Regions from separate parts of the Mesorhizobium sp. C264A genome, predicted to be linked through region 2. Evidence: predicted binding sites of a transcription regulator. Region 2 holds the regulator's gene; each other region holds the start of a gene.
What was found. The regulator LexA, encoded in region 2, represses DNA repair genes until DNA is damaged. The targets are predictions, from matches to a motif close to TGTTCNNNNTGTGTTCNG.

Region 1 (10,831 bases), on a different contig from region 2:
TCGCTGGTGTTCATCATCGGCGTCTTGATCCGGCACTATTTCAACACCGTGCATAAGCGTGCCGGCAACCCCCACTGGACCTGGATGGCGGCTGCGGTGCTATTCGTCATCATCATGTGGCTGTCGACAGCGCCGAAAATACTGACCGGCGAGCCCAAGGCATCCGCCGCGGCCGAAGTCTATATCGCCTCGTCGCATTTCCCGGCGGTGCGCGACACCGTGCTTGGCCGCTGCTCGATGTGCCATACGGCCGAGCCGGTCTATGAAGGCATCTACCATGCGCCGAAGGGCGTGATGCTCGACACCGACGCCGGCATTGCCGAGCATGCGCGTGAAATCTATTTGCAGGCCGGGCGCAGCCACGCCATGCCGCCCGCCAACGTCACCCAGATCAGCGACAAGGAACGGGCGCTGCTGGTCGCCTGGTTCGAAGGCGCAGGGAAATAGGGATGACCTCCACACTTCTGCGCGGCCGCACGCTAAGCTTCTTGCGCTGGCCCGAAGCCATCGACGACCATGCCGCCTGGCGCTATGAGGAGGATGGCGGCCTGCTGATCCGCGACGGCCGGATCGTTGCCGCAGGCAGCTACACGGAAGTCGAAAAGCAAGCGGGCGACGGTGCGAAAAGGATCGATCATCGGCCGCATCTGCTGCTGCCCGGCTTCATCGATGCGCATGCGCATTTCCCGCAGATGCAGGTCATTGCCTCCTACGGCGCCGAACTGCTCGACTGGCTGAACACCTACACCTTTCCCGAAGAGACCAAATTCGCCAACGCCCAGCATGGCCGCCGCATCGCCCGGCTGTTCCTGGACGAGATGGTGCGCCACGGCACGACGACGGTCGCCGCCTACTGCTCGGTGCACAAGGCGTCTGCCGAAGCGTTCTTTGCCGAATCGCATGCGCGCGGCATGCTCAACATTGCCGGCAAGGTGATGATGGATCGAAACGCGCCGGTAGGCGTGCTCGACACGCCGCAATCCGGCTATGACGATACGAAGGCACTGATTGCGGAATGGCACGGCAAGGGCCGCCAGCTTTATGCGATCACGCCGCGTTTCGCCATCACCTCTTCGCCCGAACAGTTGGAGATGTCGGGCGCGCTCTGCCGCGAGCATCCCGATCTGCATATGCAGACGCATCTGTCGGAAAACCACGCCGAAATCGCCTTCACGCAAAAACTCTATCCGCAGGCGCGCGACTACACCGATGTCTACGAGCAGTATGGCCTGCTGGGGCCAAAGAGCCTGTTCGGCCACTGCATCCATCTCTTGGAACGCGAGGCCGATGCGCTGTCGGACAGCGGCTCGGTGGCGGTGTTCTGCCCGACCTCGAACCTGTTCCTCGGCTCCGGCCTGTTCGATTACCAGCGCTTTCGGCGCCGCGACAAGCCGCTGCGCATCGCCGCGGCCAGCGATGTCGGCGGCGGCACCAACTATTCGATGCTGCGCACCATGGACGAGGGCTACAAGGTGATCGCGCTGACTGGCGAAAAGCTGAACCCGTTCCAGTCCTTCTGGCAATTAACACGTGGCAATGCCGAGGCGCTGTCTATGGCGGACAAGGTCGGCACGCTGGATGAAGGCACCGATGCCGACATCACCGTGCTCGACGCCCGCGCCACGCCGGCGATGCGGCTGAGGATGGCGACTGTGGAGACGCTGGCGGAGGAGCTGTTCCTGCTGCAGACGCTGGGCGACGACCGTGCCGTGCGCGAGGTCTATGTCGCGGGGCGGCCGGCCAAGAGTGATATGATCGCGGGTTAGGACTCATCATCCGCGCGGGACAAGATGATGATTGCGCCTGGTTGCCAAGAGGTTCCCCCACTCCGTCGCCGCTTCGCGGCGCCACCTATCCCCCTCCGGAGGGAGAGGAAGGGAGCCTTTGCTTCGGAGGACGGGCGCCGGTTCGGACAGCTTTGCGCCCTTCCTCTACCCCGTCGATCGGGGAGAGGTGTCGAGAGAAGCTCGACGGAGTGGGGGGGGCGATCCTGGCGGGGCAAGACCACCACCGCGACGAGACCTTGACCGGGCGGAGCTTGTCGTACACACGATTTGTGACGATTTCGGAGAACAAAAATGGCCGCCGCAGACGACATCGCTCTGATCCAGAAACAGGAAGAGACGCTGGTCTTCCCGGCCTTCGACGAGGCCGTCGCGTTCAAGGTCGGCGCGGCGATCCGCGAGCGGGCGCTGGCCGAAAAGCTGCCCATCATCATCGATATCAGGCTGTGGGATCGGCCGCTGTTTTATGCCGCGATGCCCGGTTCAAACGCCTCCAACCCCGACTGGGCACGACGCAAGATCAATGTGGTCAAGCGCTACCTCAGGAGCACCTATCGTCTGGTGCTGGAACAGCAGCGACCGGACCGCACCTTCAAGGTCGGCGAGGGGCTGGATATTGCTGATTACGTACTGGCCGGCGGCGGGTTTCCGGTGACTGTAAAGGGTGCCGGCGTCATCGGCGTCATCGCCGTCTCCGGCCTGCCGGAACGCCAGGATCATGGCGTCGTCGTCGATGCACTGTGCGATCATCTCGGCGTCGATCGGACACAATTGGCGCTGCCGCCGGAAGGTAAATCGTGACGTTGGCGCTGCCCCTCATCCGCCTGCCGGCACCTTCTCCCCGTATAGTGACGGGGAGAAAGGACAAGCTCGAGCGCTGGCGATCCCCTCTCCCCGTCTTTCACGGGGTGAGGGTGAGGGGCAGCGCCAACGTTTGCTCATTTTGAAAACCGCCAGTTACGGCCAAGGATAACCGTGCTCGATCCCAAATCCTTTCTCATCTCGATCTTCAATGCCGCTGTTGCCGCTGCCGATCCTGAACGGACCATCAGGGATCATCTGCCGGCCAGGCCCAAGGGCCGCACCATCGTCATCGGCGCCGGCAAGGGCTCGGCGCAGATGGCGGCGGCATTCGAGAAGGTGTGGGATGGCCCGATCGAAGGGCTGGTCGTCACCCGCTACGGCTATGGCGCCAGATGCGAGCGCATCGAAATCATCGAGGCGGCACATCCGGTGCCGGACGCTGCCGGTCTTGAGGCGTCGCGGCGCCTGCTCGAAAAGGTGCAAGGGCTGACTGCGGACGACCTGGTAGTGGCGCTGATATCGGGCGGAGGATCGGCGCTGCTGCCGTCGCCTGCCGCCGGCCTGACGCTCGCCGACGAAATCGCCGTCAACGAGGCGCTGCTTGCCTCCGGCGCGCCGATCGCGGCGATGAACACAATCCGCAAGCATCTCTCGACCATCAAGGGCGGCCGGCTGGCAGCTGCCGCCTGGCCGGCCAAACTGGTATCACTGGTTGTCTCTGACATTCCCGGCGACAACCCGGCGCTGGTGGCCTCCGGCCCGACCGTGCCCGACTCCGGCAACCGCGCCGATGCGCTGGCCTCGATAGCGGCCTACGGCATGAAACTGCCCGACGCCGTCATGGCGCACATCAACTCGCCAGAGGCCGATGCGCCAGATCTGGATGACCAGCGCTTTTCACGCAATGAAGTGCACCTGATCGCCTCGGCTGGCGTGTCGCTGGAAGCGGCAGCCGCTGAGGCAAAACGGCAGGGCATCGAAGCCGTCATCCTCTCCGATTCCATCGAGGGCGAGGCGCGCGAGGTCGGTGGCGTGCATGCAGCCATTGCGCGCGAAGTGGCGACGCGCAACCGGCCGTTCAAAAAGCCGGTGCTGATCCTGTCCGGCGGCGAGACGACCGTGACCTTGCGGGCCCCTGTTGACGGAAAAAGGGGCAAGGGCGGCCGCAACTCCGAATTCCTGCTCGCCTTTGCCATCGGCATCAGCGGCGCGGAAGGTATTCATGCACTGGCCGCCGATACCGACGGCATCGATGGCTCGGAAGACAATGCCGGCGCCTTTGCCGATGGCTCGACTGTCTCGCGCATGCGTGCCGCCGGCATCGACGCCAAGGCGATGCTGGCCGGCAACAATGCCTGGACGGCGTTCAACGCGATCGGCGATCTGTTCGTGCCGGGGCCGACGGGTACGAATGTGAACGATCTGAGGGCAATCCTAATCAGTTAATCTGGCCGTGGCGGCCGAAGTTTTCCAACGTTGGATTCACGACCGTGAAGCCACCCAGCTTCGTCATCCCTGGGCGAAGCAGGAGCGAAGCTCCGTCGCGAAGACCCCTGGGATCCATTCCGTGATGTTAGCCGTCGAGCGCAACGGCATAATTCTGCACCGTAGCAGCGTGCAAACGTCGCGGCATGGATCCTCGGGTCTGCGCTGCGTCGCTTCACTCCTTGCTCCGCCCGCGGATGACGATGTCGCTGAGGCTTTCGCTCATCTCACGACCCCATCAGCCGCTTCACCTCTTTCATATCCTTTAGGAACCGCTCGCGCTCAGCCTCCTTGTCCGTCGGCTCGTGAATGCGCAGGATAAAGGAGGGGTGGATGGTGATGAACACGCGCAAGCCATCCTCGCGTTCGATCAACTGGCCGCGCATTTTCGTCACGGCAATGGCCTTGCCCAGCAGCGACAACGCCGCCGTTGCCCCAAGCGCCACGGCGAGGTCCGGCTTGATCAGCTCAAGCTCCCGGCCGATCCACCAGCGGCAGGCCTGGACTTCGCCGGCATTTGGCTTCGAATGGATGCGGCGCTTGCCGCGCGGCTCGAACTTGAAATGCTTGACGGCGTTGGTGACGTAGACTTTTTGCCGGTCGACGCCTGCGTCATCGAGAATTGCATCGAACACTTTGCCCGCTGGCCCGACAAAAGGTTTGCCGGCGAGATCTTCCTGATCGCCCGGTTGTTCGCCGACGAAGACCACTTTGGCATCATCCGGCCCCTCGCCGAACACGGTCTGTGTCGCGTCGCGCCACAACGGGCAGCGGCGGCAGCCTTTCGCGGCTTCGCGTAGCTCGGAAATGGTGTTGGCGTCATCGTCCGGCGCCTCGGCCGGCTCGCGCTTCGGCCAATGTTTCGCCTGCAGCTTGGCGTGGTGCGGCGCCGGCGTTGTCGGCAGTCTGGCAATCATATCCCTGGCGGCCTCGTCCGCTCCTGCGATCAGATCTGGAATGAGCGAGGCCTCGGGAAGGTTCCGCCAATATTTCTTCGGCATCTCCTTCTGCATCGCCTTCACCTTGAGCCGCGCCGGGTTGAAGATGTTTTCGAAATAGGTCAGCCACAACGCCTCGGTGTCGTCCTGATCGGGTGCATCGCCCTTGGCCGCACCCGGCCCGATCGCCAGCCTTTCGCCGTTCCAGTCGGCGGAGGCATAGGGCGTCAGGATGGTCCAGCGCATGCCGGTGAACCGCCGGACGAAGAAATCCGCGTTGCGCTCGACAATGAAATGCTCCGGCTCGAACCAGGCGACGTAGCGCTCGTTCTCGCCGTCGCCGATCTTCCGGAAGCGTACGAAGGCATGCATCTTATGGCTGTCGCGCCGCACCGCCTTTTCCATGGCTTCGAGCCGCCTGGTGTCGGGATCGGATGCGATCGCCAGCAGTTTCGGCTCGGTGCGCAGGCGCCAAAGCATCCAGTAGAGAAAGGCAAACCGGCCGGGGTCGGAGTGGCAGAAGGCCGTTTCGGCATGGGCGATGAACTCGCGCGGGACGGTAAGCTGCGCGCCCTCTGGCACCGCCGGCAAGGCATCTTGAGTATCATTGGCGTCGGACCCGACACCCCAACTAATATCCTCAGGTCGGACCTCATTCAGCGCCAGACGCCGTGCCGCATCGCGCCAACCGGCGAAATCGGTCTGGCTCGCTAGCCGGACAGTGTATCGGGCAAGGTCGAGCTGGGCCGGCTGCATGGTCAAAACAGAGACAGTTGTTCGCAGGACTTTACGATCGTGTCGCGCAAGCCGGTCTTGTCCGTTAGTCCACCCGGCGACCAGCCTTCGGCGATGATGAAGGGCCTCAGCTTGGCGATCGAATGGCAGATCCGTCCGACATCTTCCAGCCGCATGTGTCGGTGGCGGCGGGTTTCAAGGATCTTCGCCACCACCTTGGTGCCCAGACCCGGAACCCGCAGCAGCGCTTCCCGATCGGCGCGGTTGATGTCGACGGGAAACCTCGCCCGATTGCGCAAAGCCCAGGCGAGCTTGGGGTCAATGGCGAGATCGAGCATGCCGTCGCTGCTGCCGGCGAGGATTTCCGGCTGCGAAAAGCCGTAGAAGCGCATCAGCCAGTCGGCCTGATAGAGCCGGTGCTCGCGCATCAGCGGCGGTTTCTGCAGCGGCAGCGACGATGACGAATCCGGGATCGGGCTGAAGGCGGAGTAATAGACGCGCCGCAGATGGTAGCTGCCATAGAGCCGCGCACTGGTGTGCAAGATGCCGTCGTCGGATGTCTTGTCGGCGCCGACGATCATCTGCGTCGACTGACCTCCGGGCGCAAAGCGTTCGCGCTTCTTGGTCCTCAGCGTCGGCTCGGCTTTTTCCTCCATCTTCCGGCGCAGGTTCGCCATGGAAAGGCGGATCGTTTCCGGCTTCTTCTCCGGCGCCAGTTTCTTGACGCCCTCATCGGTCGGCAGTTCGACGTTGATAGACAGCCGGTCGGCGTAGAGCCCGGCCTGCTCGACCAGTTCGGCCGAGCTTTCCGGAATGGTCTTCAGATGAATATAGCCGGAGAATTTTTCGTCCAGCCGCAGCCGCCGCGCCACCTCCACCATCTCGGCCATGGTCTCGTCGGGCGAACGGATGACGCCGGAGGACAGGAAGAGGCCCTCGATGTAGTTGCGCCGGTAGAAATCCATGGTCAGCTTCACCACCTCGTCGATGCTAAAGCGGGCGCGGCGCACATTCGATGACGAGCGGTTGATGCAGTAGCTGCAATCGTAAATGCAGAAATTGGTGAGCAGGATTTTCAGGAGCGAAATGCAGCGGCCATCCGGCGCGTAGGAATGGCAGATGCCCATGCCTTCTGTGGAGCCGATACCGCCGGATTGGAGCGAATCCTTCTTCGCCCAGCCGGACGAGGCGCAGGAAGCATCGTATTTGGCGGCGTCAGACAGGATTGCCAGCTTTTCACGGACGGTAGGTGCGCTCATCCGTTCATGATATGTTCTTGAAGGCTGCAGCGCCACCTCATTTGATGCAGGCGGCGAAAAAGTAATCGCCGCCTGATCGTCGGGCTAGCAGGACGACTGCCCGAGTTCCAGGCGGTCTCTCAGACCTCATGGAGGTAGAGGTGGTAATCCAGCTCGCTGACGGTGCGGGCGACGCGCAGATACTCCGACTGCTTGATCGCCACGAAGGTGCGATGCAGATCCTCGCCAAGCGCCTCTTTCAGGAAGCTCGATGCCCGCGCCGCCTCGATCGCGGCGCGCCAGTCGACCGGCATGGTCGTGCGCGTGATGGCGGCTTCATAGCCATTCCCAGTGGTTTCGGGGCCGGGGTCGAGGCCTTCATCCAGACCCTTGATGATGCCGGCCAGCACCGTTGCCGCGATCAGGTAGGGATTGGCGTCGACACCCGACGGCCGGTGCTCGATGCGCCGGTTCTTGGCGTCGCCCGCCGGGATGCGCAGCGCCACCGAACGGTTGTTGACGCCCCAGGTCGGCGCCACCGGCGCATAGGACTGCGAGACGAAGCGCCGCCAGGAATTGGCGTGCGGCGCAAACACCAGCATCGATTCGGCCATGGTCTGGATCAGCCCGCCGAGCCCCTGCAGCAGCGGCAGCGACCAGCTTTCGCCGCCAGCCTCGGCAAAAACGTTGCGGCCGTTCTTGTCCTGCAACGAAACATGGAAATGCATGCCGGAGCCGGCGTATTTTTCGATCGGCTTGGCCATGAAGCAGGCGGTGACACCATGGCGGCGCGCCTGCGCCCGCACCAGCCGCTTCAACATGACGAGGTCGTCGGCCGCCCGCATGACATCCTTGCGATAGTTCAGCGTCAGCTCGTACTGGCCGGGCGCGTATTCGGAAATCACCGTTTCGGCCGGAATGCCTTGCGCCTTGGCCGCGGCATAGATGTCGGAAAACAGCGGCTCCATGCCGTGCAGATGGTCGACGGAATAGACTTCCGTCTTGGCCGAGCGGCGGCCGTCGAGCACGGCGTCCGCCGGCTTTACCTTGCCGTCGGCGTCACGCTCATTGGCAAGCAGGAAAAATTCGAGTTCGAAGGCGCCGGCGGGATAGAGGCCCTTGGCCGCCAAGATGTCGACCTGCCTGGCCAGCGCCAGCCGTGGGTCCGACGACATAGGCTGTCCCTCGAGATGGTACATCGCCATCAGCAACTGGCCGCGCGGCGGGTTCGTGCCGTAAAGCGGCACCAGGGTGCCGGGGATCGGCCAGGCCCTGAGGTCGCCATCGCCGGTCGTCCAGATCAGCCCGGTTTCGTGAACATCCTCGCCGGTGATGTCGAGGCCGAGGATCGAGATCGGCATGTGGCGGCCGCCCTCGAAGATGCTTTTCAGCTCATGCCGGCGCACGATCTTGCCGCGGCCGACCCCGTTGGCGTCGGTCAAGACGATATCGAAGGCTTCGATTTCGGGATGGGCGTCGAGAAAGGCTTGCGCCTCGGCGGGCGTCGAGCCCGAAGGTGAAGTCATGATTAGTGTACTCGAGTTTGGCTTGGCAGCTTGTCTCATGCCGTCAGCCTTGCCGCAACCGTGGCGAAGGCGGTGATCAGCCGGTTGACCTGGGCGCCGGTGGTGGCCGGTGAGATCAGCATCATGTTGTGAAAGGGCGCGATCAGCACGCCCTGGTTGACCAGCGCGACATGGATAGCCGCCTCAAGCTCCGGCGCATGGGCAGTCTCGGCTTCGGCGCCGTTCCTGAGCGGGCCAGGGGCGCAGATGAACTCGACGCGGGCGCCGACGCGGGCGACATGCCAGGGCAGATTGTAGCGATCGATGACGCCGGTCAGCCCGGCATCGAGCCGCAGGGCGAGGCGATCCATCCGGGCATAATTCTCCTGCGTCATCACCTCTTCGAGCGTTGCGCGCATGGCTGCGAACTGCAGCGGGTTCGCCGACAGCGTCGTGCCCATGCCGGAATAGCCCGGCTCCTTGGTTCGGTTGTAGTCGGCATAGCGCGAGGCGACCTCGTCGCTCATGCCCCACACGCTTGCCGGCACGCCACCGGCGATCGGCTTGCCCAGCACGAAAAGGTCGGGCTGCAGCCCGAATTTTCTGGTGTAGCCCCCTGGGCCGGTCGAGATGGTGTGGGTCTCGTCGATCAGCAGCAGCGTTCCGGCCGCGCGCGTCAGTTTGCGCAAGGCGTCGTGAAAACCCGGATCGGGCAGCACCATGCAGGAATTGGTCAGCACCGGCTCAGCAATGACGCAGGCGACATCCTTGTCCTTGAGCGCTGCTTGCAGCGCGGCGACATCGTTGAATTCAATGACCTTCGCCGTCTTGGTCAGGTCGCGAAACTCACCCGCCAGCCCCGGCCGATTCACGGGCTTGCCGTCGACCATCCGGACCATCGTCTCGTCGACCGAGCCGTGATAGCAGCCGTTGAAGACCAGTATCTTTTCGCGGCCGGTGACGGCGCGGGCGACGCGCAGCGCGAAGCGGTTGGCGTCGGTGGCGCTGGTGGCGATCTGCCAGAACGGCAGACCGAAACGCTGTGTGAGCAGCGGCCCGATGGCCAGCGCATCCTCCGAAGGCAGCATATAGGTCAGGCCGCGCCCGGCCTGGCGGCGGATGGCGCGCGCCACCGGCGGCGGCGAATGGCCGAACATCGAACCGGTGTCGCCGAGGCAGAAATCGTCCAGCCTGTTGCCGTCGATATCCGTGATGGCGGCGCCCTTGGCGCTTTCGACCAGGATCGGGAATGGCGTCGGCCAGTCGTTCATCCAGTGCATCGGCACACCGCCGAAGAAGCCTGGCAGGCCGTTACCGACCTTGGCCTGCGATTTCGGCCGCGCCTTGCGGAAGGTGTTCGCCTCGCTTGTCCGCAATGCAGCGATGCGGTCACGGCTGATACCGCCAATGGACGCCTTTGAACTGTTCGTGCTGTACATGAAATCCCTCTCGGCCGGCACACTACCCAATTGGCGACGGCAACCGCAATTGGCCGTGTTGGTGCGCTGCATTGGGTCAGCAGCAAGTTCGGCAGACTTGACCTTCCGGCGCAGTCGGGCGCCAATGCGATCGGGTCTGTGGTTTGGGGAGAAAAATGCGGACGATCATCTGCGCTATTGCGCTACTCTTGTCGGCCGCTGCGGCTTCCGCATCGGGCGGCGTCTGGTGTTCCGTCGATGACAAAGCGGTGCAATTCGAGGTCGGCGCCGGGGTCACCAGAGGTATGGGCGGCCCGACCTTCAATTTTCGCGGCGATCTCGAGATACTTGGCCGGCCGGAAGGCGACAGTCTGCGCAAGACCGTCTTCGAGGATTCCGACCTCACCCAGTACTGGCTGGACGACAAGGAGTTGCGGCTGAACATCTACCACGAGCATCCGCTCGGCGTTAAATTCAACTCTGTCGAACTGACGATCCTGACCAAGACCAGTGACGAGGGCGTCTATGGCGGCCGGTACACGCTTGCCGTCTACGACAACGCCGCCGACACGGAACAGGACGGCAAGCCGAAAGAATTGACCGGCAAGGTGTCGTGCGGAGCCGAATAGGTCACGCCGAGATATCGATGACGCCGCAGTCGCCGGCGGCACTGCCGAAGGCGACCCGGCGCTCTTCCTTGTCCCACATCATCGCGGTGATGGCGCCCATGCCCGGGCGGCGCAACAGCACCTCTTTGGCATCGGCAAAGCGCACCGCCATGACCATGCCGTCATCATAGCCGACGGCGACGACATCCTGGCTCGGATGGCAGGCAACCGATGTCACCATGGCGTTGCCGCGCGTGCCGAGCTCCAGCGGCGCCTTGCCCATCGGGCCGTCCTTGCCCGAAAACGGCCAGACGAT
Region 2 (10,831 bases):
CGGCGAAGAATCCGGCGACCTGCTGGGCGCCGACATCGTGCAGGCGCTGAAGCGCATAACCGGGCGCGAGGTGCAACTCGTCGGCACTGGCGGGCGGCATCTGCAGGCGCTCGGACTGGCGCCGCTGTTCGACGGCGCCGAGATCGCGCTGATGGGGCTCAGCGCCATCCTGCGTGACTTGCCGCGCCTGATGCGGCGGATCAGCCAGACGGCAAGTGCTGTCGCCGCCGAAAAACCCGACTGTCTGATCACCATCGACAGCCCCGATTTCTCGCTGCGCGTCGCCAAAAAGATCCGCGCCGCCGATCCGTCGATCCCGATCGTCCATTATGTCTGCCCGAGCGTCTGGGCGTGGCGGCCGGGTAGGGCGGCCGCGATGAAGCCCTATGTCGACCACATACTGTGCATCCTGCCTTTCGAGGTAAAGGAGCTCAGCCGTCTCGGCGGCCCGCCTGGCACTTACGTCGGACATCGCCTCACGCATGATCCAGGCGTGCAGGGCGCGGCCAGGGCGCAAGCCCAGCCACGCGATCTCTCTGCCGATCACGTCAAGACGCTGCTCGTCCTGCCAGGGTCGCGGCGCGGCGAGGTGAGCCGGCTTATCGGTCCGTTCGGCGAGACGGTGTCGGCGCTGCGCGCGCGTGGCCACCGGCTGCGGCTGTTGCTGCCGACGGTGCCGCATGTCGCCGAACTGGTCAAAACATCGGTGGCGCGCTGGGATCAGGAGCCGGAAATTATCCTCGATCCCGAGCGCAAATGGCAGGCCTTCGGCAAGGCCGATGCGGCGCTGATCGCGTCTGGAACGGTGTCACTGGAACTGGCGATGTCGGGTGTACCGATGGTCTCTTGCTACAAGTTCGATCCGATCATGCTGATGGCGCAGAGCCTGATCACGGTGTGGAGCGCCGCTTTGCCCAACCTTATCGCCGACCGGCCGGTCGTGCCGGAAAGCTACAACCAGTATGTGCGGCCGCACTATCTGGCGCGGCAGCTCGAGGCACTGTTCTCAGACACCGCCTACCGCGCTTGGCAAAAGGACGGCTTTGGCGAGGTTGCCAGACGCATGGCCACTGACAGGCCCTCCGGCGACATCGCCGCCGATGTCGTTCTTCGCCACATCGGGAGAGCGAATAGGGCTTAGCGAGTGAATAGTGAATAGTGAATAGTGAATAGTGAATAGTGAATAGGATTAACGCACTCTCGATTATAATCAAGCTGCTACTTACTACCTGCTATTCACTACTTACCATTCACCATTCACTCTCTTTCACCTTTTCGCAATCGGCACGTAGTCGCGTTCCGGGGCGCCGGTATAGAGCTGGCGCGGGCGGCCGATCTTCTGGTGCGGGTCCTCGATCATTTCCTTCCACTGCGCGATCCAGCCGACGGTGCGGGCGACCGCGAACAGCACGGTGAACATGGTGGTGGGGAAGCCCAGCGCCTTCAGCGTGATGCCGGAATAGAAATCGACGTTCGGATAGAGCTTCTTTTCGATGAAGTAGGAATCGGTCAGCGCGATCTTTTCCAGCTCCATGGCGATGTCGAGCAGCGGATCGTCCTTGATGCCGAGTTCGCCGAGCACCTCATGCGCCGTCTTCTGCATGATTTTCGCACGAGGATCGTAGTTCTTGTAGACGCGATGGCCGAAGCCCATCAGCCGGAACGGATCGTTCTTGTCCTTGGCGCGGGCGATGAATTCCGGGATGTGGTCGACATGGCCGATTTCTCCCAGCATGTTGAGCGCCGCCTCATTGGCGCCGCCATGCGCCGGGCCCCACAGGCAGGCGATGCCGGCGGCGATGCAGGCGAACGGATTGGCGCCCGACGAGCCTGCAAGCCGCACGGTCGAGGTCGAGGCGTTCTGCTCGTGGTCGGCATGCAGGATGAAGATGCGCTCCATGGCGCGCGCCAGCACCGGATTGATCTTGTATTCCTCGCACGGAACCGCAAAGCACATATGCAGGAAGTTGGCGGCGAAGTTCAGCTCGTTCTTCGGGTAAATGAAGGGCTGGCCGATATGGTATTTGTAGGCCATGGCCGCAATCGTCGGCATCTTGGCAATCAGCCGCATCGAGGCGACCATGCGCTGATACGGGTCCGAAATATCGGTGGAGTCGTGATAGAAGGCCGACAGCGCGCCGACCACGCCGCACATTACAGCCATCGGATGCGCGTCGCGGCGGAAGCCGGTGAAGAAGCGCGACATCTGCTCGTGCACCATGGTGTGGCGCGTCACCCGGTAGTCGAAATCGTCCTTCTGTGCCTTGGTCGGCAGTTCGCCGTAGAGCAGGAGGTAGCAGACTTCGAGGAAGTCGCCATGCTCGGCCAGCTGGTCGATGGGATAGCCGCGGTGAAGCAGGATGCCGGCATCGCCGTCGATGAAGGTTATCGCCGACTCGCAGCTCGCCGTCGAAGTGAAGCCGGGATCGTAGGTGAAGGCGCCGGTGGTGTTGTAGAGCGCACCGATGTCGATGACGTCGGGCCCGACCGACCCGCTTCGCACCTTGAATTCATGCGTCTTGCCGGCCAGTTCGAGCGTGGCAGTCGACGGGTGCGTCGTCTTGCTGCCGGTTTCCAGTCTTGTCGCAGCTTCGCTCATTCTCAAACTCCTTCATGTTCCTCATGCCGGCAAGGCAATTCCTGCAAACGACACGTCGAAATCACCGGAATGCGCGAACTCGCCACCGCATTTTGGGAGGTGCGTGCCTGATTGGGCCAAGGCCTAATGTTGCACTGCGAAACCCGCCTTTCAATGCCAATCTTTTTGGGCCAGCTCGCTCCTAATCGATTTGATCCGCAATCCGCGCCAGGCTTTCCTCGCGGCCAAGCACGGCAAGCACGTCGAACACGCCGGGCGAGGTGCTACGGCCGGTAAGGGCCGCCCGGAGCGGTTGGGCCACGGCGCCGAGCTTGTGGCCGCCGGCCGCTGCGAACTCGCGCACCGCGGCTTCAGCCGCGGCAGCCGACCAATCGCCCGAAACAGTCTGCAAAGCGGCATGTGCGCCGCGCAGGATCGCGCGCGCGTCGGCACTGAGCAGTGCTGCCGCCTTCTCGTCGATCGGCAGCGGCCGCTCGACGAACAGGAAGGCCGCGCCATCGGCCAGTTCCACCAGCGTCTTGGCGCGCTCTTTCAGGCCCGGCAAGGCGGCCAGCAGCTGCGCCTTCCTGGCGTCGTCGAGACGGGCGGCGATAGCAGATCCGCCTTCGAGGTATGGCAGAGTGGCGACGAAAATCTCGAACAGCTCGGTATCGGCCATCTTGCGCATATGCGCGCCGTTGATTGACTCGAGCTTGGCGAAGTCGAAGCGCGCCGCACCCTTGTTGACATCGCCGATGTCGAACCACGAAATCATGTCCTTGATCGACATGATCTCGTCGTCGCCATGGCTCCAGCCGAGCCGCGCCAGATAGTTGAGCAGTGCCTCGGGCAGATAGCCCATGGCGCGATAAGCCTCGACACCGAGTGCGCCGTGCCGCTTCGACAGCTTGGCGCCGTCGGCGCCGTGGATCAGCGGGATATGCGACATCGACGGGACGTCCCAGCCCATGGCGTTGTAGATCACCGTCTGGCGCGCGGCGTTGGTCAGATGGTCGTCGCCACGGATGATGTGGGTGACGCCCATGTCATGGTCGTCGACGACGACGGCATGCATGTAGGTCGGATTGCCGTCCGAGCGCAGGATGATGAAATCGTCGAGGTCCTTGTTGGGGAAGCGCACCTCGCCCTGGACACGGTCGTGCACCACGGTTTCGCCCTCGGTCGGCGCCTTGATGCGGATGGCGCCCTTGACGCCGGGAGGCGCCTCCGAGGGGGCACGATCGCGCCACGCGCCATTGTAGCGCGGCGGCAAGCCCTTGGCGCGTGCGGCCTCGCGCATCGCCTCGAGCTCGGCAGGGGTCTCGTAGCTGTAATAGGCCTTGCCCAGGCGCACCAGCTCCTCGGCCACCTCCCGGTGGCGTGGCGCGCGCTCGAACTGCGATATGGCCTCACCGTCCCAGGAAAGGCCGAGCCAGGTCAGCCCATCCAGAATGGCCTGTGTCGCCGCCTCGTTGAAGCGTTCGCGGTCGGTGTCCTCGATGCGCAGCACCATCGTGCCGCCGGTGTGCTTGGCGTACAGCCAGTTGAACAGTGCGGTGCGCGCGCCGCCTATATGCAGATAGCCGGTGGGCGAGGGGGCAAAACGGGTGACGACCGTGTCGGACATGGAACTCTCGGGAACCTTGGAAAGCGGGGCGTGATCGCGCGGGCTTTCGCGCTTTGCGCGTTCATGTAGCATAGGAGGTCTGGGGCGCAAGGGGCAGACCCGATGGCTGGATGAGGCCGGGGCACGTCGCCAATTATCGGTTGCGTCAACGGGCGCCGGAGCCTTGTAGCACAAAATCTGTTCGCACCTCCGCGCAACCTCATTTGGCAGCAGCGTCAATGTCTGGGTTTCATTCGGCTGCAGCGTCCGTCACAGTGCCTGGAACATCGCTGCGACGGTGGTAGCCTCCTCTGACGAGCGGACATTTCTTCACGGAGGCGGCACTGCCCGACTACAACGCCGCCGTGACAGCGTTGGCTTGGTCACGCATATTGACCTTTCTGCAATCATTATCGTGAACACCGCAACTGTGTGCAGTCCGGTCTCGCCACTAAGGAAGCATGATTGAAAGAAGGACTACCGATGACCAGAAACGCTGACCATACGGAGGGTGATCCGTTCTACCATGGCACCCGGGCGGATTTGAAACCCGGGGATCTGCTGAGCGTCGGCCACCCTTCCAATTTCAGAGGTAAACCACTGTCATGGATCTATTTCACCCAGACACTGGAAGCCGCCATCTGGGGAGCAGAGCTTGCAACGGGTGACGGTCGTCGAAGGATTTACATCGTAAAGCCGACGGGGTTTTTCATGGATGACCCTAACCTGACCGATAAAAAATTTCCCGGCAATCCGACGAAATCCTACCGCTCCCGTGATCCGTTACTCATCCTGGGGGAGCTCGCTGAATGGCAGGGTCATACACCCGAACAATTGAAGGCAATGCACGATGGGCTTGCTCGCCTGAGGGCGGAGGGCCGGGATATGATTGAGGATTGAGCGTCCTTGGCGAGTGATGGTCAATTCCGGCGCGGTGGACGCGACCGCACGGACTTTCGCGCTTTGCGCGTTCATGTAGCATAGGAGGTCTGGGGCGCAAGGGGCAGACCCGATGGCTGGACGTGGCCGGGGCACGAAGGAAGGCGAAGGCGCCGAGGCAAGCGTCAGCGAACGCTCGCTGTTTGCCGATAGTCCCTATGCCGAGCCGCTGCCCCTCGCGCTGCCGGAGCCGCATCCCGGCGTCGCGCCTGCGCTGCCCGGTCACGCCTTGCCGGCGCAAGCCACAGCGCCCGGATCTATCGCCCGTCTGCGCAGACGGCTTCGCCGTCCGTCATGGCCCGCGCTCCGCCGCAGCCTTGCCGTGGCCGCCAACACGGAGCTCGACCGGGGCGTCGCCTTCCTGCTGGTGCCGGTTTTCCTGGCGGCCGGCGTCATCATTTATTTCTCGCTGGCCGGCGAGCCCGGCTTTGCGCAGCCAATCGCCATTGTGGTGCTGGCGACATGTTGCGCTGTCGCCACGCGACCTCGGCCGAGGACGCATCTGTTCTGCATGGCCGCGATGCTGTGCGCGCTCGGCGTCGTCGCCGCCAAGGTCGAGACCTGGCGCGCCGGAACGCAGATGCTCGGCTCCGAGATCCAGACACGGCTGACCGGCCGCGTCGTCAGTCTCGAACAGATGGAGAGCGGGCGCATCAGGCTGACGCTCGACGTGGTTTCGACCGCTTACCCCAAGCTGCGCTACGCCCCGGAGCGGGTCAGGCTCTCGGCGCGGACCGTTCCCGCCGATATGACCGCCGGCTCCCTGATCACCGGCTATGCCAGGCTGTTGCCGCCGACCGGTCCGGTGCGGCCGGAGAGCTACGATTTCTCCTTCGACAGCTATTTCACCGGCATCGGCGGCAGCGGCTTCTTTCTCGGCAATCCGAAAACCATTGCTACGCAGGGACCGCCGCCGCTGACCGCACGGCTCTCCTCGGCAATCGAGAACGCGCGCGAAAACATTGCCGACCATATCAGGGGCAAGATCGGCGGCGCCGAAGGCGAGATTGCCGCGGCGTTGATTGTCGGCGTGCGCGCCGGCATCCCGGACGAGGTCAACGAAGCGATGCGGCGCACCGGCATCTACCACATCATCTCCATCTCCGGCCTGCACATGGCGCTGGTTGCCGGCACCATCATGGCGTTGCTGCGTGGCGCCTTTGCGCTGTTTCCCGATTTCTCTTCGCGCCGCCCAGTCAAGAAATATGCAGCAGTGGCAGCACTCGTCTCCATCGCCGCCTATCTCGTTATTTCAGGCGTCGTGGTTGCCGCCGAGCGCAGCTTCATCATGCTGGCGGTCATGCTTGTCGCCGTGCTGTTTGATCGCGCCGCACTCACCATGCGCAATCTGGCGATCTCCGCCATCGCCGTCATCCTGGTGTCGCCGCACGAGGTGGTCGGTCCCAGCTTCCAGATGTCGTTTGCCGCCACCGCCGCCCTTGTCGGCGCCTATGCCGGCTGGGCCGATTACCGCGCCGACAAGGTGAGAACGCCGCTGGCAAAGCGCTCCTTCGTCGGCTTCCTGTCGCGAAAATTCGCGCTGGCCATGGGCGGCCTCGCCATGACCTCGATCATCGCCGGCAGTGCAACCTTGCTGTTCGCCATCTGGCATTTTCAGCGTGTGTCGCCGCTCAGCCTGATCGCCAATCTGGCCGTGATGCCGATTGTTTCGTTGATCGTCATGCCCTTTGCCGTGCTCAGCGCACTGGCGATGCCGTTCGGCGCCGACGGGCCGTTCCTCTATGTGATGGGCAAGGGTCTGATGGCGATGATCGCTATATCGGCCTGGATTTCCGAGCGCTCGCCGGTCGACGCCGTCGGGCTGATCTCCATCCGCTCGGTGCTGTTGGTGGCGGTCGCCCTCGTCATCGCCACCATGGCCACCACCTGGCTCAGGCTGGCGGCCGTGCCTTTCGCGCTGGCCGGCCTGTTGACGGTGCCGCAGGTGCTTACGCCCGACGTGCTCATATCCGAGGACGCACATCTGGTGGCCATGCCGATAGGTGGCGGCGAACTCGCCCTCAACCGCGAACGCTCCAACGAATTCACCACGGACAATTGGAAACGGGCGCTGCGGGCCGAAACCATTATCCCGCCCGAGATTTTCGAGGCAACAGATACGCGGTTCGATCTCGATCCGCTCGATCTGCCGCCCGGGTCGCCCTTCTATTGCATGGGCGATCTCTGTATCGCCCGACACCCTTCCGGAGCCATTGTAGCCCTTGCCAAAGACCGCAAGACGGCGCGGCCGGCCTGTGCCTTCGCTAGCCTGATCGTCATCGATGACGCCACGGCCTACAATCCGTGCCGCGACCCGCTGGTGCTGGTCGTGACGAAGAAACAGCTGGCCCGCGACGGCAGCGCCGCCGTCTTCTTCGATCCGCAATCGGCAGCTGCAGCGCCAACCATCCGCTTCGCCGTCGACAAGCCGTATCGCCCCTGGCACGAGCAGCGCCGCTTCTCCCGCGAAGCGCGCGGCCTGCCGCCTTACAACCAGCGTGAAAAGTACAAACCCAAGCCGGCTCAGTAGCGCCGGATCAATCCGACAAGCTTGCCCTGCACCTTCACCCTGTCCGGTCCAAAAATGCGGGTCTCGTAGGCCGGGTTGGCGGCTTCCAGGGCGATCGAGGCGCCCTTGCGGCGGAAGCGTTTCAGGGTCGCTTCCTCATCGTCGACCAACGCCACCACGATCTCGCCGGGGCTGGCTGTGTCGGCATTGCGGATGATGACCGTGTCGCCATCGAAAATGCCGGCCTCGATCATCGAATCGCCCTTGACCTCGAGCGCGTAGTGTTCACCGCCCATGATCATGTCAGGCGGCACCGAGATCGAATGGGTCTGATGCTGGATGGCGTCGATCGGCACACCGGCAGCAATGCGTCCCATCACCGGGATCGACACCGCCGAAACGGCGTCGTCATTGCCGGCCGACATCGAACGCGACGGCGAGCCCGGCTTGATCTGGCGGCCGATACCGCCTTGGCCCATCGCGCCTTGTCCCTGGCCGCCTTGCCCTTGGCCGGTTTGACCAAGACTGCCCTGAATGACGCTCGGCGAAAACTTCCTCGCCGCATTGAGGCCTGGTGCGATCGAGTCGGGCAGCCGCAGCACTTCCAGCGCGCGCGCCCGGTTCGGCAGCCGGCGAATGAAACCGCGCTCCTCAAGCGCCGTGATCAGGCGGTGGATGCCGGACTTGGAGGCGAGGTCAAGCGCTTCCTTCATCTCATCGAAGGACGGCGGGATTCCGCTCTCCTTCAGGCGTTCATGGATGAACATCAGAAGCTCATGTTGTTTGCGCGTCAGCATCGCGGCCCCCAGGGGTTCTGAAACCAGAATCAGAAAAAACAAACCCAGAACAAACACTATCTGTTCCAGTTGTGTTCCGCAACCTTTTAAAGTTTAATGAATGTGTTGACGTTTTGTTCAGCGTGACGTTCGGCACCGCGAGCGGCGCTCGTAGTCGTTGGCCGGCAACGGGGTGAAACGAAGACAAAGTGCCCTGCGTCGTCGGCTACGATCGCCGCTTCCTTTTCGGATGGGGCTGCGCAGCATCCGCGCCGGGTTCACTCTGGGCATAGACCTGCAGCGTGTAGCCGATGTGAGCGGTCATCAGAGTTTTCGCACGTTCGACGTCGCGATCGAGGGCCGCTTCCATCAGGGCGGTATGGTGTTCGATCGCCACGGCGTCGCGCAGGGCCGCCACGGCCTTCCGGTGGCCATCCGTGCGGCCGGCGGCGGCGCGCAGCGTCGGGGCCAGACCCAGAAAGCGGTGATGGCGATGCAATTGGTCGGAAATCGTCGCATTGAAGCGCAGCAGCCAGCTGGATGTCGCGGCACTGAGCAGCGCCGCATGGAAGGCATCGTGTTTTTCGTACCACGCGTCGACCGCATCATCCGATGGATCGTCGAGAACAGACCCGCACCGTGAGAGACGATAGTGGGCGGCAACGACCGCGTCTTCCCACTCACGGTCGCCCTCCTCGATCGATTCCACCAGCAGGGGCAGTTCGACCACCAGCCGCGCACGCGCCAAATCCTCGAGCTCCGCCCGAGAGACGGGAGCGACCGCAAACCCGCGGTTGCTGATGGCGGTCACAAGCCGTTCCGCCTCCAGCCGCGACAGCGCCTCGCGCAACGGCGTCCAGCCGATGCCGTAGGTGTTGCGCAGCGTGCTCAGCTTCAACGGCGCGGCAGGCGCCAGCCGGGTCGCAAGAATATCGCGCCTGAGCAGGCGATAGGCCGCTTCCGTCTTCGAGGTCTGCTCGTCATCCAGCATCGTGATCCATCAGATATAAACGCTCGGCGGATCATTATATATCAAAGCCTTTCAATGGGTGAATTATATATAATGTTTGACAGTTCAAGGGCGACCACTCAAGATCGCCGGCATGTTTGGGCGGCAGGCTCCGCCGCGCGCGTTTGTCCATGGAGGGGCGCCGGATCATGAGCACGACACCCGATCTCGCTACAATCCAAGCAATGGATGCCGCCGATCCGCTGCGCTCCATGCGCGAACGCTTTGTCTTGCCGCAAGGCGTGATTTATCTCGACGGCAATTCCCTGGGCGCCGCGTCAGCGGTCGTCTTCAGCGAACTGCAGCAGGCCGCCACGCAGGAATGGGCGCAGGACCTCATTCGCGCCTGGAACACGGCTGGCTGGTTCAACATGCCGGTGGAACTGGGAGATCAGCTCGGACGACTGATCGGCGCGGCTGACGGGCAGACGGTGGTCTGCGACACAACCTCGATCAACATCTACAAGCTGCTGCACGCCGCGCTCGGCATGCGGCCGAATCGGTCGGTCATCGTTGCCGAGGGCGACAGTTTCCCGACCGACCTCTACATGGCCGAAGGCGTCGCCTCGACCCGGCCGGGAACGCGGCTGCGGCTGGAGGGCGTCGACGCGGCCGCAATCGAGGACCTGATCGACGACAGCGTTGCCGTCATCCTGGTCAACCACGTCAACTACAAATCCGGCCAGTTGCGCGACATGGCGGCGCTGACGCGCAAGGCACATGACGCCGGCGCGCTGATCATCTGGGATCTCTGCCACACCGCCGGCGCCTTGCCGGTCGAACTCGACCGTGCCAATGCCGATTTCGCTGTCGGCTGCACCTACAAATACCTCAATGGCGGCCCGGGCTCGCCGGCCTTCATCTACGCGGCCGAGCGCCACCATGGTGATATCAGCCAGCCGCTCAGCGGCTGGTGGGGCCATGCGCGGCCGTTTGCCTTCGAGCAGGGCTTTGCCGTCGGCAGCGGCATCCGCCGCTTCCTATGCGGAACGCAGCCGGTGCTGTCGATGCGGGCGCTCAAGGGCGCGCTCGATATCTGGAACGACGTCGACATGGCGGCGGTGCGCAGAAAAAGCATCGCGCTGACCGACCTGTTTATCCAGCTCGTCGAAGCCAGATGCGGCGCCTACGGGCTTGAACTGGAAAGTCCTCGCGACGGCAGCCAGCGCGGCAGCCAGGTGTCGTTCCTCCATCCGCATGGCTATCAGGTGATGCGCGCGCTGATCGAGCGCGGCGTGATCGGCGATTTCCGGGCGCCGTCGACCATCCGTTTCGGCTTCACGCCGCTCTATGTCGGATATGGCGATGTCTGGCAGGCGGTCGAAGTCCTGGAGGATATTCTGCGCACCGGCGCCTGGCAGGACGCCCGCTTCGCGGTGAAGACCGCGGTTACGTGAGAAACTAGAGCAATTTC
Region 3 (10,831 bases), on a different contig from region 2:
CGCGCGACGGGCTGAAGACCGCGCTCGGCACCGATCCGGTGGTGTTTTGTCCGGGCGGCCATGACGTGCACGGCAATGCGGCCAAGCTCGATCTGTCGGGGCTGGAAGCGGCGATCCCTGAACTCGGCGCCTCGGTGTCGGGCTTTGCCGTCTGCGCCTATTTCGCCACCCGCAACCCGGTGCATGAACTCGCCGCGCGCGACTTCATCCGCGAAAAGACCGGCCTGCCGGTCACCGCCAGCCACGAATTGTCGGCCAAGCTCGGCGGCCCGCGCCGCGCGCTCACCACCTTGCTCAACGCCAGGCTGATCTCGATGATCGACCGGCTTGTGGCGGCAACCGAAGGATTTTTGGAGGCCCGCAACATCGTAGCCCCCCTGATGGTGGTGCGCGGCGATGGCGCGCTGGTTTCGGCGGCGTTTGCCCGCCAGCGGCCGATCGAGACCATCCTGTCCGGCCCGGCCGCCAGCCTGGTCGGCGCCCGCCACATGACGGGCCTGGACAACGCCATGGTGTCCGACATTGGCGGCACCACCACCGATGTCGCCGTGCTCGACGGCGGCCGTCCTCGGCTCGATCCCGAAGGCGCCACTGTCGGCGGCTTCCGCACCATGGTCGAGGCGGTCGCCATGCGCACTTTCGGCCTCGGCGGCGATTCCGAGGTGGCACTGGAAGATGGCGCGCTCAACCCGAAAATCCTGCTCGGGCCGCGCCGCCTGGTGCCGCTGGCGCTGGCCGGCATGATGCATGGTGTTTCCGTGACATCGGAGCTCGAGCGCCAGCTCAGGGCGCCCAACCCCGGCCGCATGGACGGCCGCTTTGCGTTGCGCACCGGCGTGCCGGACAGGCTCGCCGCCGGCCTGACCTCGCCCGAGGCGAAACTGTATGAACTGATTGGTGCCGTGCCGCTCGCCATCGACAGGCTGCTCACCTCGAACGCCCAGAACGCCACGCTGAACCGGCTGGTCTCGCGCGGTCTTGTGCATATCTCGGGCTTCACCCCCTCGGACGCCGCCCATGTGCTCGGCAAGCAGGCCAACTGGGACCCGCTTGCGGCCCGGCTCGGCGCCGAACTGTTTGCCCGCAAGCGTGATGGGCGAGGCCAGTACATCGCGCCGTCTCCGGAGGTGATTTCCGAACGCGTGCTGCTGACGCTCACGCGCTGGTCGGCCGAATACATTCTGGAGACAGCCTTTGCCGAGGATGGGCTGGATGGCGCCGCCACCGTCGCGCACGCGCTGGTGCAGCGCGCCGTCGATTCCCATCCCGGCATCGCAAGGCTCAGCGTCGCGCTCGATCGTCCGGTCATTGGCCTCGGCGCCTCGGCGCCGCTGCACTATGCCGGCTTGGCCGAGCTGGTCGGTAATGAGTGCGTGGTGCCGGAGGATACCGACGTCGCCAACGCGCTCGGCGCCGTCGTCGGCCAGGTCCGCGTCTCGGCCGAAGCCCGCGTCAGCCAGCCCAAGGAAGGTTTGTTCCGGGTCGCGTCGGGGCAAACGGTGCGCGACTTCACCGACGAGGCCAAGGCGATCGCGGCAGCGGAGGCTGATGTGCGGGCGATCGTAGCCGCGCGCGCGAAGGATGCCGGCACGGATAATGCCGAGATCGACGTTTCGACCGAGTTCAAGGTGTCTACGGTTGAGGCCCAACGGATGTTTATCGAAGCGCATGTGGTGGCGGTTGCATCGGGTCGGCCGAGGATTGCGGTTTAGGTAATCTCCCCCCTTGGGGTCCCCTTGGGGGGAGATCAGCAGCTTCAAAATCCCCGCCTTCACCCTAAGCTGAATTGACCCCTCACCCCCGACATGCCAAAGGCCGCAAAGCCTTTCATCTGGAGAAGCCCTGATGACCGATCGCGTCGAGATCGCCGGATTGCGGATTGCCCGCGAACTGCATGACTTTGTCGGCGAAGCGCTGCCCGGTTCCGGCATTGCCGCCGACGCCTTCTGGAACGGCTTTTCGGCCATCGTCCATGATCTCGCGCCGAAGAACCGGGCGTTGTTGGCCAAACGCGACGCCATGCAGGAACAGATCGACGCCTGGCACCGCGCCAATGGCGCGCCCATCGATATGGAGGCCTACAAAAGCTTCTTGCGTGAGATCGGCTATGTCGTGCCCGAAGGGCCGGCCTTTTCCGTGTCGACCGACAATGTCGACCCCGAGATCGCCACCGTTGCCGGGCCGCAGCTGGTGGTGCCGGTGATGAATGCGCGTTATGCGATCAACGCCGCCAATGCCCGCTGGGGTTCGCTCTACGATGCGCTCTACGGCACCGACGCCATTGCCGAGACCGGTGGCGCCGAGAAGGGTAAAAGCTTCAACCCCGTGCGCGGCGCCAAGGTGGTTGCCTGGGCGAAGAGTTTTCTGGACGAGTCCGTGCCGCTCACCTCGGGCAAATGGGCCGGCGTGAACGGGCTGACGGCTTCGGGTGGCACCTTGCGGCTCGGCGCCGGCGCCGGCGGCACCACGCTGGCCAACCCGAAACAATTTGCCGGCTATCGCGGCGACGGCGCCAACCCGGAAGCCATCCTGCTGGTCCAGAACGGCCTGCACATCGAGATCCTCATCGACCGCACCAACCAGATCGGCCGCACCGACCCGGCCGGCATTGCCGACGTGATCCTGGAATCGGCGCTGACCACCATCCAGGACTGCGAGGATTCGGTCGCGGCGGTGGATGCCGAGGACAAGGTTATCGTCTACCGCAACTGGCTCGGCTTGATGAAGGGCGATCTGGCGGAGGAAATCAGCAAGGGCGGCAAAACCTTCACGCGCAAACTCAATCCGGACCGCGCCTGGACCGCGCCCAGTGGTGGCGCGCTGAGCTTGCCTGGCCGCTCGCTGATGCTGGTGCGAAACGTCGGTCACCTCATGACCAATCCGGCCATCCTCGACCGCGATGGCAACGAGGTGCCGGAAGGCATCTTGGATGCGGCGATGACGGCGCTGATCGCGCTGCACGATGTCGGCGCCAACGGGCGTCGGATGAATTCCCGCGCGGGCTCGATGTATGTGGTGAAGCCGAAGATGCATGGGCCGGAGGAAGTCGCCTTCGCAGTCGAGATTTTCGACCGCGTCGAAGCGCTGCTCGGTATGGCCAAAAACACTATCAAGATGGGCATCATGGACGAGGAGCGGCGCACCACCGTCAACCTCAAGGAGGCGATCCGCGCCGCCAGGGAACGCGTCGTGTTCATCAACACCGGCTTCCTCGACCGCACCGGCGACGAGATCCACACCTCGATGGAAGCCGGCCCGATGATCCGCAAGGGCGACATGAAGCAGGCCGCCTGGATTTCCGCCTATGAGGCGTGGAATGTCGACGCCGGGCTCGAATGCGGGCTGGCCGGTCATGCCCAGATCGGCAAGGGCATGTGGGCGATGCCCGATCTGATGGCGGCGATGCTGGAACAGAAGATCGCCCATCCCAAGGCCGGCGCCAACACCGCCTGGGTGCCGTCGCCGACGGCGGCGACGTTGCACGCCACGCACTATCACAAGGTCGATGTCCATGCCGTCCAGGCGGCGCTCAAGAGCCGGCCGAAGGCGAAGCTCGATGATATATTGTCGGTGCCGGTGGCGGTGCGGCCGAACTGGACCCCCGACGAGATCCAGCGCGAGCTCGACAACAATGCGCAAGGCATTCTGGGCTATGTCGTGCGCTGGATCGACCAGGGCGTCGGCTGCTCGAAAGTGCCCGACATCAACGATGTCGGCCTGATGGAAGACCGCGCCACGCTGCGCATCTCCTCGCAACACATCGCCAACTGGCTGCACCACAAGGTTTGCTCCGAAATTCAGGTGATGGATTCGCTGCGGCGCATGGCGGCGATCGTCGACCTCCAAAATGTCGGCGACCCGCTCTACCGCCCGATGGCCGCCGATTTCGACAATTCCATCGCCTTCCAGGCCGCCTGCGATCTGGTGTTCAAGGGCCGCGAGCAGCCGAACGGCTATACGGAACCGGTGCTGCACGCACGGCGGCTGGAGCTGAAGGCGAAAGAGCGGGCCTGAGCGCCGGCGTCTCCCTCCCCCTTGAGGGTCCCTTGAGGGGAGGGTGGCCCGAAGGGCCGGGAGGGGTCCTGCGTGAAGCGCGCCGACTCCCTTCGGACTACACTACAAGCAATGTCATCGCAGAGGCCCTTTCTCGGCTCGGCTTCAAAAAAAAGGTCGAGCATTCTTCGGTGACCCCACCCCGCCGCTTCGCTGCACCCTCCCCTTACGCCGCCTGCGCTACCCGCTCCGACATCATGCGGTAGGAAATCGCCTCGGCCAGGTGAATTCGGCCGACGGTTTCGCTGGCGTCGAGGTCAGCCAGTGTGCGCGCCACTTTGAGCACGCGGTGATAGGCGCGCGCAGAAAAGCCGAGTTTCTCGCTGGCGTCTTTCAGCAGCGACAGGCCTGCTGCGTCCGGCGCAGCGATGTCCTCGATAACAGAAGGCGAGCAATGGGCGTTGGTGGTGGCGCTGGTAACGCCCAGCCGCTCGAACCGTTCGCGCTGGATGGTGCGGGCGCGCGCCACGCGCTGGGCGACGGCTGCACTTTTCTCCGCTCGGTCGGGCCGGATCAGGTCGGCGGCCGAGACCGCCGGTACCTCGATCCTGAGGTCGATGCGGTCGAGCAACGGGCCTGAGATGCGCGCCTGGTAGTCGGTGCGGCAGCGCTCGCCGCGCAGGCAGCGATAGCCGGGCTCGCCGGCCATGCCGCAACGGCACGGGTTCATCGCCGCCACCAGCTGGATGCGCGCTGGATAGGTGACGCGGTGGTTGGCGCGCGCGATCATGCAGTCGCCGGTCTCCAGCGGTTGGCGCAGCGCATCCAAGGTCTGCGGCGTGAATTCGGGAAACTCGTCGAGGAACAGCACGCCGTTGTGGGCAAGCGATACTTCGCCCGGCCGCGCCCTGATGCCGCCGCCGACCATTGCCGCCATCGAAGCCGAATGGTGCGGGGCGCGGAACGGCCGCCGGTCGGTGAGCTTGCCTTCGCCGAGCTCGCCGGCCACCGAGGCGATCATCGAGACTTCAAGAAGTTCCTTGGGCGCCAGTGGCGGCAGAATTGAGGGCAGCCTCTGCGCCAGCATCGATTTTCCCGAGCCGGGAGGCCCGACCATCAACAGATTGTGGCCGCCGGCCGCCGCCACTTCCAGCGCCCGCTTGGCGCTTTCCTGGCCCTTGATGTCTGAAAGGTCGGGCAGGTCGCGGGCCGAGACATGGATGCCGGGCTCGGGCCGCGACAGCACCTGCGTGCCGCGAAAATGATTGGCGATGGCAATCAGGCTGCGCGGCGCCAATATGTCGAAATCCTTGCCCGCCCAGGCCGCTTCCGGCCCGCAGCCGAACGGGCAGATCAGGCCTTTTCCCTCGGCATTGGCACCGATCGCCGCCGGCAGCGCACCGGCGACCGCGGCAATGGTGCCGTCGAGCGACAATTCTCCGAGCACGACATAGGAGGCCAGCATGTCGCCCGGAATGGCGCCGAGTGCAGCCATCAGGCCGAGCGCGATCGGCAGGTCGTAATGGCTCCCTTCCTTGGGCAGGTCGGCAGGCGCCAGGTTGACCGTCACCTTCTTCGACGGCATCGACAGCCCCGACGCATGCAGTGCCGCCTGCACGCGCTCGCGGCTTTCGGCCACCGCCTTGTCGGCCAGCCCAACGATCTGCATGCCGACCTTGCCCGGCGCGATCATCACCTGGACATCGACCGGCACGGCCTCGATGCCCTGGAAAGCCACCGTGCGAACCCGCGCCACCATCTTGCTCTGCCCCCGGATATCGGCTCGCCTCGGCCTTGTGGTTCAGACCGCGAGCGACGTCAGGACAAGACAACCATAGATTTTAGGCCAAGGCAAGAACATTACAGGAACATGCATTCGTGGTGGTTGCAGCGCGCTGTGCCGGTTGCAAAAACGGAAGATGGTTAAGCAATGGAACGGCTGCTCCGCCTCCTCGACCGCGTTAACAAGGCGACTAGGCCCTTCGGCAATCTGAGGCTGTTGCTTTCTAAGCGGTGATGAAGGCATCGACCGAACCTGAAAGCGATCGATCGATCGCGACCTGCGGTGGAAGCCACTCCATGACAGGATATCGGAAAGGCCAAGGCATGGCGATCCGGCGCGAAGAGCCGCTCTCCAGAAAAATCTCGTTTACAAGGTCTATGAACCGCCCGCGGTCTCGTTCGATTCGTTTCAAAGTTTGCGAACGAATGTAATCCCGGGGAATTCGTCGCTCCTTCAGCGCTAAGACAGCCTCCGCGATGGATCGAGGATCGGGTGGAACTGTGAGCGAATAGTCGTCATCCAGATAAAGGTCTCGGCCGCCATGGTTCGGCGTCGTGACCACTGGAAGGCCCGCGAGAAGATATTCCGTGCTGGCGAACATTGGTCCTTCCAGGTGAGAGAGACAGATTCCCACGGCTGCACGATTTAGATGCGTGTTCACCTGAGCCGGTGCCAATCGGACCGGCTTGCCGGTGCCGTCAAACTCGTTGATAAAGACGTGATGCGGCGCGAGCTCCCTATGCCGATTTATTCGTGCTCTTTCCGACTCCGTCGTGGAGGACCCGCTTGAATCTCGATAGAAGACAAATGCGCAACGCTGGATGCCAAGCGACAAGTCATGGCGCTTCCACGGAGCCAGTTGCGCATTGTAGATTGCATCAAATTCTACAGGGACGTCATCGAGAGGCCTGAATATGTGTTCGGAGGTTGTTGACGTCTTGTTGTGCAGGACGGCGGCCTCGCCGGACTGATTCAACAGATCAGCCTCGGCCTGAGTGTTGGATAGGAAGATTAGCGAGTGACGGGGGTTCTTGAGTCTATGCAGAACGGCATAGGTCCGGATGGTTTTGACGCTAGCACTGCTTTCGATGGACCAGGTTGGCGAGATGAGAAACCAGGCGCGGTGGCCGCGTGGAAGGAAAGGCATATGACTTGCTAATCCGAGCGGCGTACCGGACATTCCCGAATAGGATATGAACGGATCGTCAGACAGCAAACTGGCCTGAAGAGCAGGTTGCGACTTCGCGGAAGGGTGCCCCTTTCTGAGTTTGTGGCCATGACGCAGCATGGCTCTGACAATCTCGAATTTGGTAGGAGGGCGATACCCGTGCTGTAGGGTCAACATGCGGCAATTGCGATCTTGAGTGCGGGGCAAAACTCGCTTCGACAGAGAGAAATTTGGCAAAGAAACATCGCCAGTTGATCGACGGAATATCTCAGGCGATCAAATCTGGTGTACGGAGAAGCGCCTCTTGAAAGAAAACATCGTCCCAAGCGGGGCTGGTTCTCACATCGCGCTACCAACCGTATCCGTTTGCGTAGGCTGTTTCAATCAAGAGGCATTCATCGACACTGCGATCCGATCCGTAGCGGCGCAGACATACACTGCGTTCGAGTGCGTGGTGGTCGATGATTTTTCGACCGACGCTTCCCGCCGAAGGATTGAAGAGTGTCTGTCCCAGCTTGGCGACAGTCGTTTCCGCTTTCTGCCCCGACTGCAAAATGGCGGGCAGATGGCAACAATGATGACCGGGCTTGACGCGACAGCCGGGCCCCTGATCTCGTTTCTTGACGGTGACGATGCTTGGCACCCTGACTTCATAGAATGCCATGTGAGAGCGCATCTCAGCCACACCCGTATCGCGGCGATGTCGAGCTCCGATGAGGTGGTGATAGATACGGCCGGCAAACTGCTTGCGGGCGGTCATCCCGTATTCCACCTGAATGACCCGCGATCGATGCCGAAAATGAGCGGCTACCTGCATGTCGACACCGAAGCTGACCCGACATTATTATTTATTGATCGGGGCACCGTGGGTTGGTTTTGGTCAACCACATCGGGGATGATGTTTCGTCGAGCTCCGCTTGAAATCATGCGTCCATCCGATCCGGACGAAATAAAGATATGTGCCGATGGTTATATGGCTCGTGCCGCCCATATGATCGGCGGAACCGTGAGGATTGGGCGGGCTCTTGGCAGTTATCGGCTTCACGGCGGCAATGGCTGGGCGGACGGGCGCATCCTGGGTACCGGAGTTGGCCTCGGCAGGATGTCGCCTGATACTGAAATAGCGATACGGCGGGCACTGGCCAATCGTTGGTGCGAAGTGGCGCCGGGACTGGAGCATTTAATCTCCCGCCACTCAATGCGCAGGACCTTGGTCGACCTGATCGGACTGTCTGCGGCTTTTGCATTGCTGGAAAAGAACGCCGATGCGGGTTTTCTGCTGAAAGACTGGGCAACACCACAGCTAAAATTGCAGACCTGACTTATCGGTCTCCTTCCTCCGAAACTGAGGCCTCGGCGCTTCCGGGACATAGTTTGATTTGATGAGCCGCTTGCTCGGCAGTCTTACCCGATAAAGAGCATCTTTCGATGCTTCTCTGGACCCACCAAAGTCCTCCGTAGCAACGCACACTACGCGGCCGAATTGCGCCGCTTCGCCTCCACCGCGTCCCAGAACAGGCTGGCGATATCCGCGCCACCAAAACGTTGCACTTCGCGCACGCCGGTCGGCGAGGTCACGTTGATCTCGGTCATGTAGTCGCCGATGACGTCGATGCCGACGAGGATGAAGCCGCGTGCTTTCAGGGACGGCCCGATGCGGGCGCAGATCTCGCGTTCGCGTGTCGTCAGCTCGGTCTTTTCGGCACGGCCGCCGACATGCATGTTGGAGCGGGAATCGTGGTCGGCCGGCACGCGGTTGATGGCGCCGACCGCCTCGCCGTCGATCAGGATGATGCGCTTGTCCCCCTTGCGCACATCCTTGAGATAGCGCTGGACGATATAGGGCTCGCGTGACAGCTGGGCGAACATTTCGAGCAGTGAGGCGAGGTTGCGGTCGCCCTCCTTGAGATGGAAGATGCCGGCGCCGCCATTGCCGTAGAGCGGTTTGACGATGATGTCGCCGAATTCCTTGCGGAAGGCCGCGACCTCCTGGGGATCCTTGGTGATCAGCGTTTCGGGCATCAGATCGGGGAATTCGGTGACGAAGATCTTTTCCGGGCTGTTGCGCACCCAGGCCGGGTCGTTGACGACCAGTGTCTTGGGATGGATACGCTCCAGAATGTGCGTGGTGGTGATGTAATTCATGTCGAAGGGCGGGTCCTGGCGCAGCAGGATCACATCCATCTCCGACAGGTCGGTGCGCACTTTGTCGCCCAGCGTATAATGATTGCCCTTCTCGTCGCGGAGCTTCATCTCTTCGATGCGGGCAAACACCTTGCCGCCCAGCATCGACAGCCGGTCGGGCGTATAGTGGAACAGTTGGTGGCCGCGCCGCTGCGCCTCCAGCGACAGCGCAAACGACGTGTCGCCGGCGATCGAGACGGTGGAGACATGGTCCATCTGGACGGCGATTTTCAGGGGCATCTTCCGGTCTCCAGCAGGCTCTGTCGCCGATATACGGAACTTGGCGGCTTCTGCCAATCGCGCTTGCTTGGCCCAGACCTTTAACGGTCGAAGACCAGCCGGGAGTAACCGAGGAACGACAGCGCCATGGCGACCGGCGAGGCGACGGCAAGTGCGGCCAGCGGCGGCAGCGCCGGCAGCGCAAACAGGATGGCGCAGTAGATGAGATAGTTGACGATGCTGGTGGCGATGCCGACGCCGCCATAGCGCGCGCCCTCCTGCGCCACGCCGCGGCTCGACGGCGAAAAGGTCAGGTGCCGGTTGATCTGCCAGGTGACGCACAGCGCAAAGCCGATCGACAGGACACGGGCGACGAAGGGACCGAGCGGCGTCAGCGCCAAGAGCAGCCAGAGCGCCGCGGCATCGGCGACGAAACCAACGCCGCCTGCCAGGACGAAGCGGGCGAGCCGGCTCACGGCTCAGGCGGCCCGGGGCGTCTTGCCCGGTTCGGCCTTCGGGATTTCACCAGTGCGTTCGCGCCCTTCGACCCGGCTCGACGGCACCGAGAGATAAAAAATGCGCTTCTGCTCGGCGCGCCCGCGCGACACCGAATCGAGGATCAATCCGGTCACCATCGCAAGCATCGAGAGCAGCAGCAGGCCGACCGACAGCACCCAGGTCGGCATGCGCGGCACGAGGCCGGTCTGGGCGAATTCGATCAGCACCGGCGTCATCAGGGCAAGGCTCGACGCCAGGAAGAAAATCGCGAAGGCGCCGAAGAAGCGCAGCGGCTGCGTCTCCTTCATCAGCATGGCGAACATCCACAGGATCCTGGCGCCGTCGCGATAGGTCGACAGCTTCGACGACGATCCCTCAGGCCGGCGGCCATAATCGAGCGCGATCTCGCTCACCGGCAGTTTGAGCTGCGAGGCATGCACCGACATTTCGGTCTCGATCTCGAAGCCGCCGGAAACCGCGGGAAAGCTCTTGACGAAACGCCTCGAGAAGACGCGGTAGCCGGAGAAGATGTCGGTGAAGTCGGTGCCGAACAGCCGCTTGTAGAGGCTGTTGAAAATGCGGTTGCCAAAGGCATGGCCGGAACGGCCGGCATCGTCGGTGACGCCGCGCCTGGTGCCCACCACCATGTCGCAGCGCTCGGTCTGCAGGATGTTGATCAGCAGCGAGGCATCTTCCGGCGCATAGGTGCCGTCGCCGTCGGCCATCAGATAGATATCGGCATCGATGTCGGCGAACATGCGCCGCACGACATTGCCCTTGCCCTGGCGCGGCTCGCGGACGACGATGGCGCCCGCCGCGCGGGCCTTTAATGCCGTCAGGTCGCGCGAATTGTTGTCATAGACATAGATGTCGGCCGATGGCAGCGTCTCGCGAAAGCGCCGCACCACCTCGGCGATGGTCAGTTCCTCATTGTAGCAAGGCAGGAGCACGGCAATGGCCGGCTCATGGCGGACTTCGTGCGGCAT

Region 1: NKL04_RS23125 (putative DNA modification/repair radical SAM protein) is a predicted target of LexA. The motif match lies at 7,007-7,024, and genes of this name have one in related genera.
Region 3: NKL04_RS24770 (YifB family Mg chelatase-like AAA ATPase) is a predicted target of LexA. The motif match lies at 5,847-5,864, and genes of this name have one in related genera.

Annotation. Positions count from the first base shown of each region.
Region 1 is NZ_JAMYVY010000002.1:855,535-866,365, forward strand. Features, by position in the region: gene NKL04_RS23100 (urate hydroxylase PuuD) at 1-447, shown strand, start outside; gene guaD (guanine deaminase) at 450-1,766, shown strand; gene NKL04_RS23110 (heme-degrading domain-containing protein) at 2,079-2,585, shown strand; gene NKL04_RS23115 (glycerate kinase type-2 family protein) at 2,754-4,034, shown strand; gene NKL04_RS23120 (UdgX family uracil-DNA binding protein) at 4,301-5,767, opposite strand; gene NKL04_RS23125 (putative DNA modification/repair radical SAM protein) at 5,770-7,005, opposite strand; gene NKL04_RS23130 (glutamine synthetase family protein) at 7,125-8,510, opposite strand; gene NKL04_RS23135 (aspartate aminotransferase family protein) at 8,546-9,928, opposite strand; gene NKL04_RS23140 (hypothetical protein) at 10,084-10,536, shown strand; gene NKL04_RS23145 (WD40 repeat domain-containing protein) at 10,538-10,831, opposite strand, start outside.
Region 2 is NZ_JAMYVY010000001.1:1,814,698-1,825,528, reverse strand. Features, by position in the region: gene lpxB (lipid-A-disaccharide synthase) at 1-1,141, shown strand, start outside; gene gltA (citrate synthase) at 1,268-2,599, opposite strand; gene gltX (glutamate--tRNA ligase) at 2,781-4,205, opposite strand; gene arr (NAD(+)--rifampin ADP-ribosyltransferase) at 4,668-5,084, shown strand; gene NKL04_RS08920 (ComEC/Rec2 family competence protein) at 5,197-7,653, shown strand; gene lexA (transcriptional repressor LexA) at 7,647-8,429, opposite strand; gene NKL04_RS08910 (GntR family transcriptional regulator) at 8,635-9,399, opposite strand; gene kynU (kynureninase) at 9,567-10,814, shown strand.
Region 3 is NZ_JAMYVY010000002.1:1,183,069-1,193,899, reverse strand. Features, by position in the region: gene NKL04_RS24780 (hydantoinase/oxoprolinase N-terminal domain-containing protein) at 1-1,712, shown strand, start outside; gene NKL04_RS24775 (malate synthase G) at 1,846-4,014, shown strand; gene NKL04_RS24770 (YifB family Mg chelatase-like AAA ATPase) at 4,220-5,752, opposite strand; gene NKL04_RS24765 (glycosyltransferase) at 6,000-7,064, opposite strand; gene NKL04_RS24760 (glycosyltransferase family 2 protein) at 7,249-8,265, shown strand; gene gshB (glutathione synthase) at 8,415-9,368, opposite strand; gene NKL04_RS24750 (GtrA family protein) at 9,449-9,823, opposite strand; gene NKL04_RS24745 (glycosyltransferase) at 9,827-10,831, opposite strand.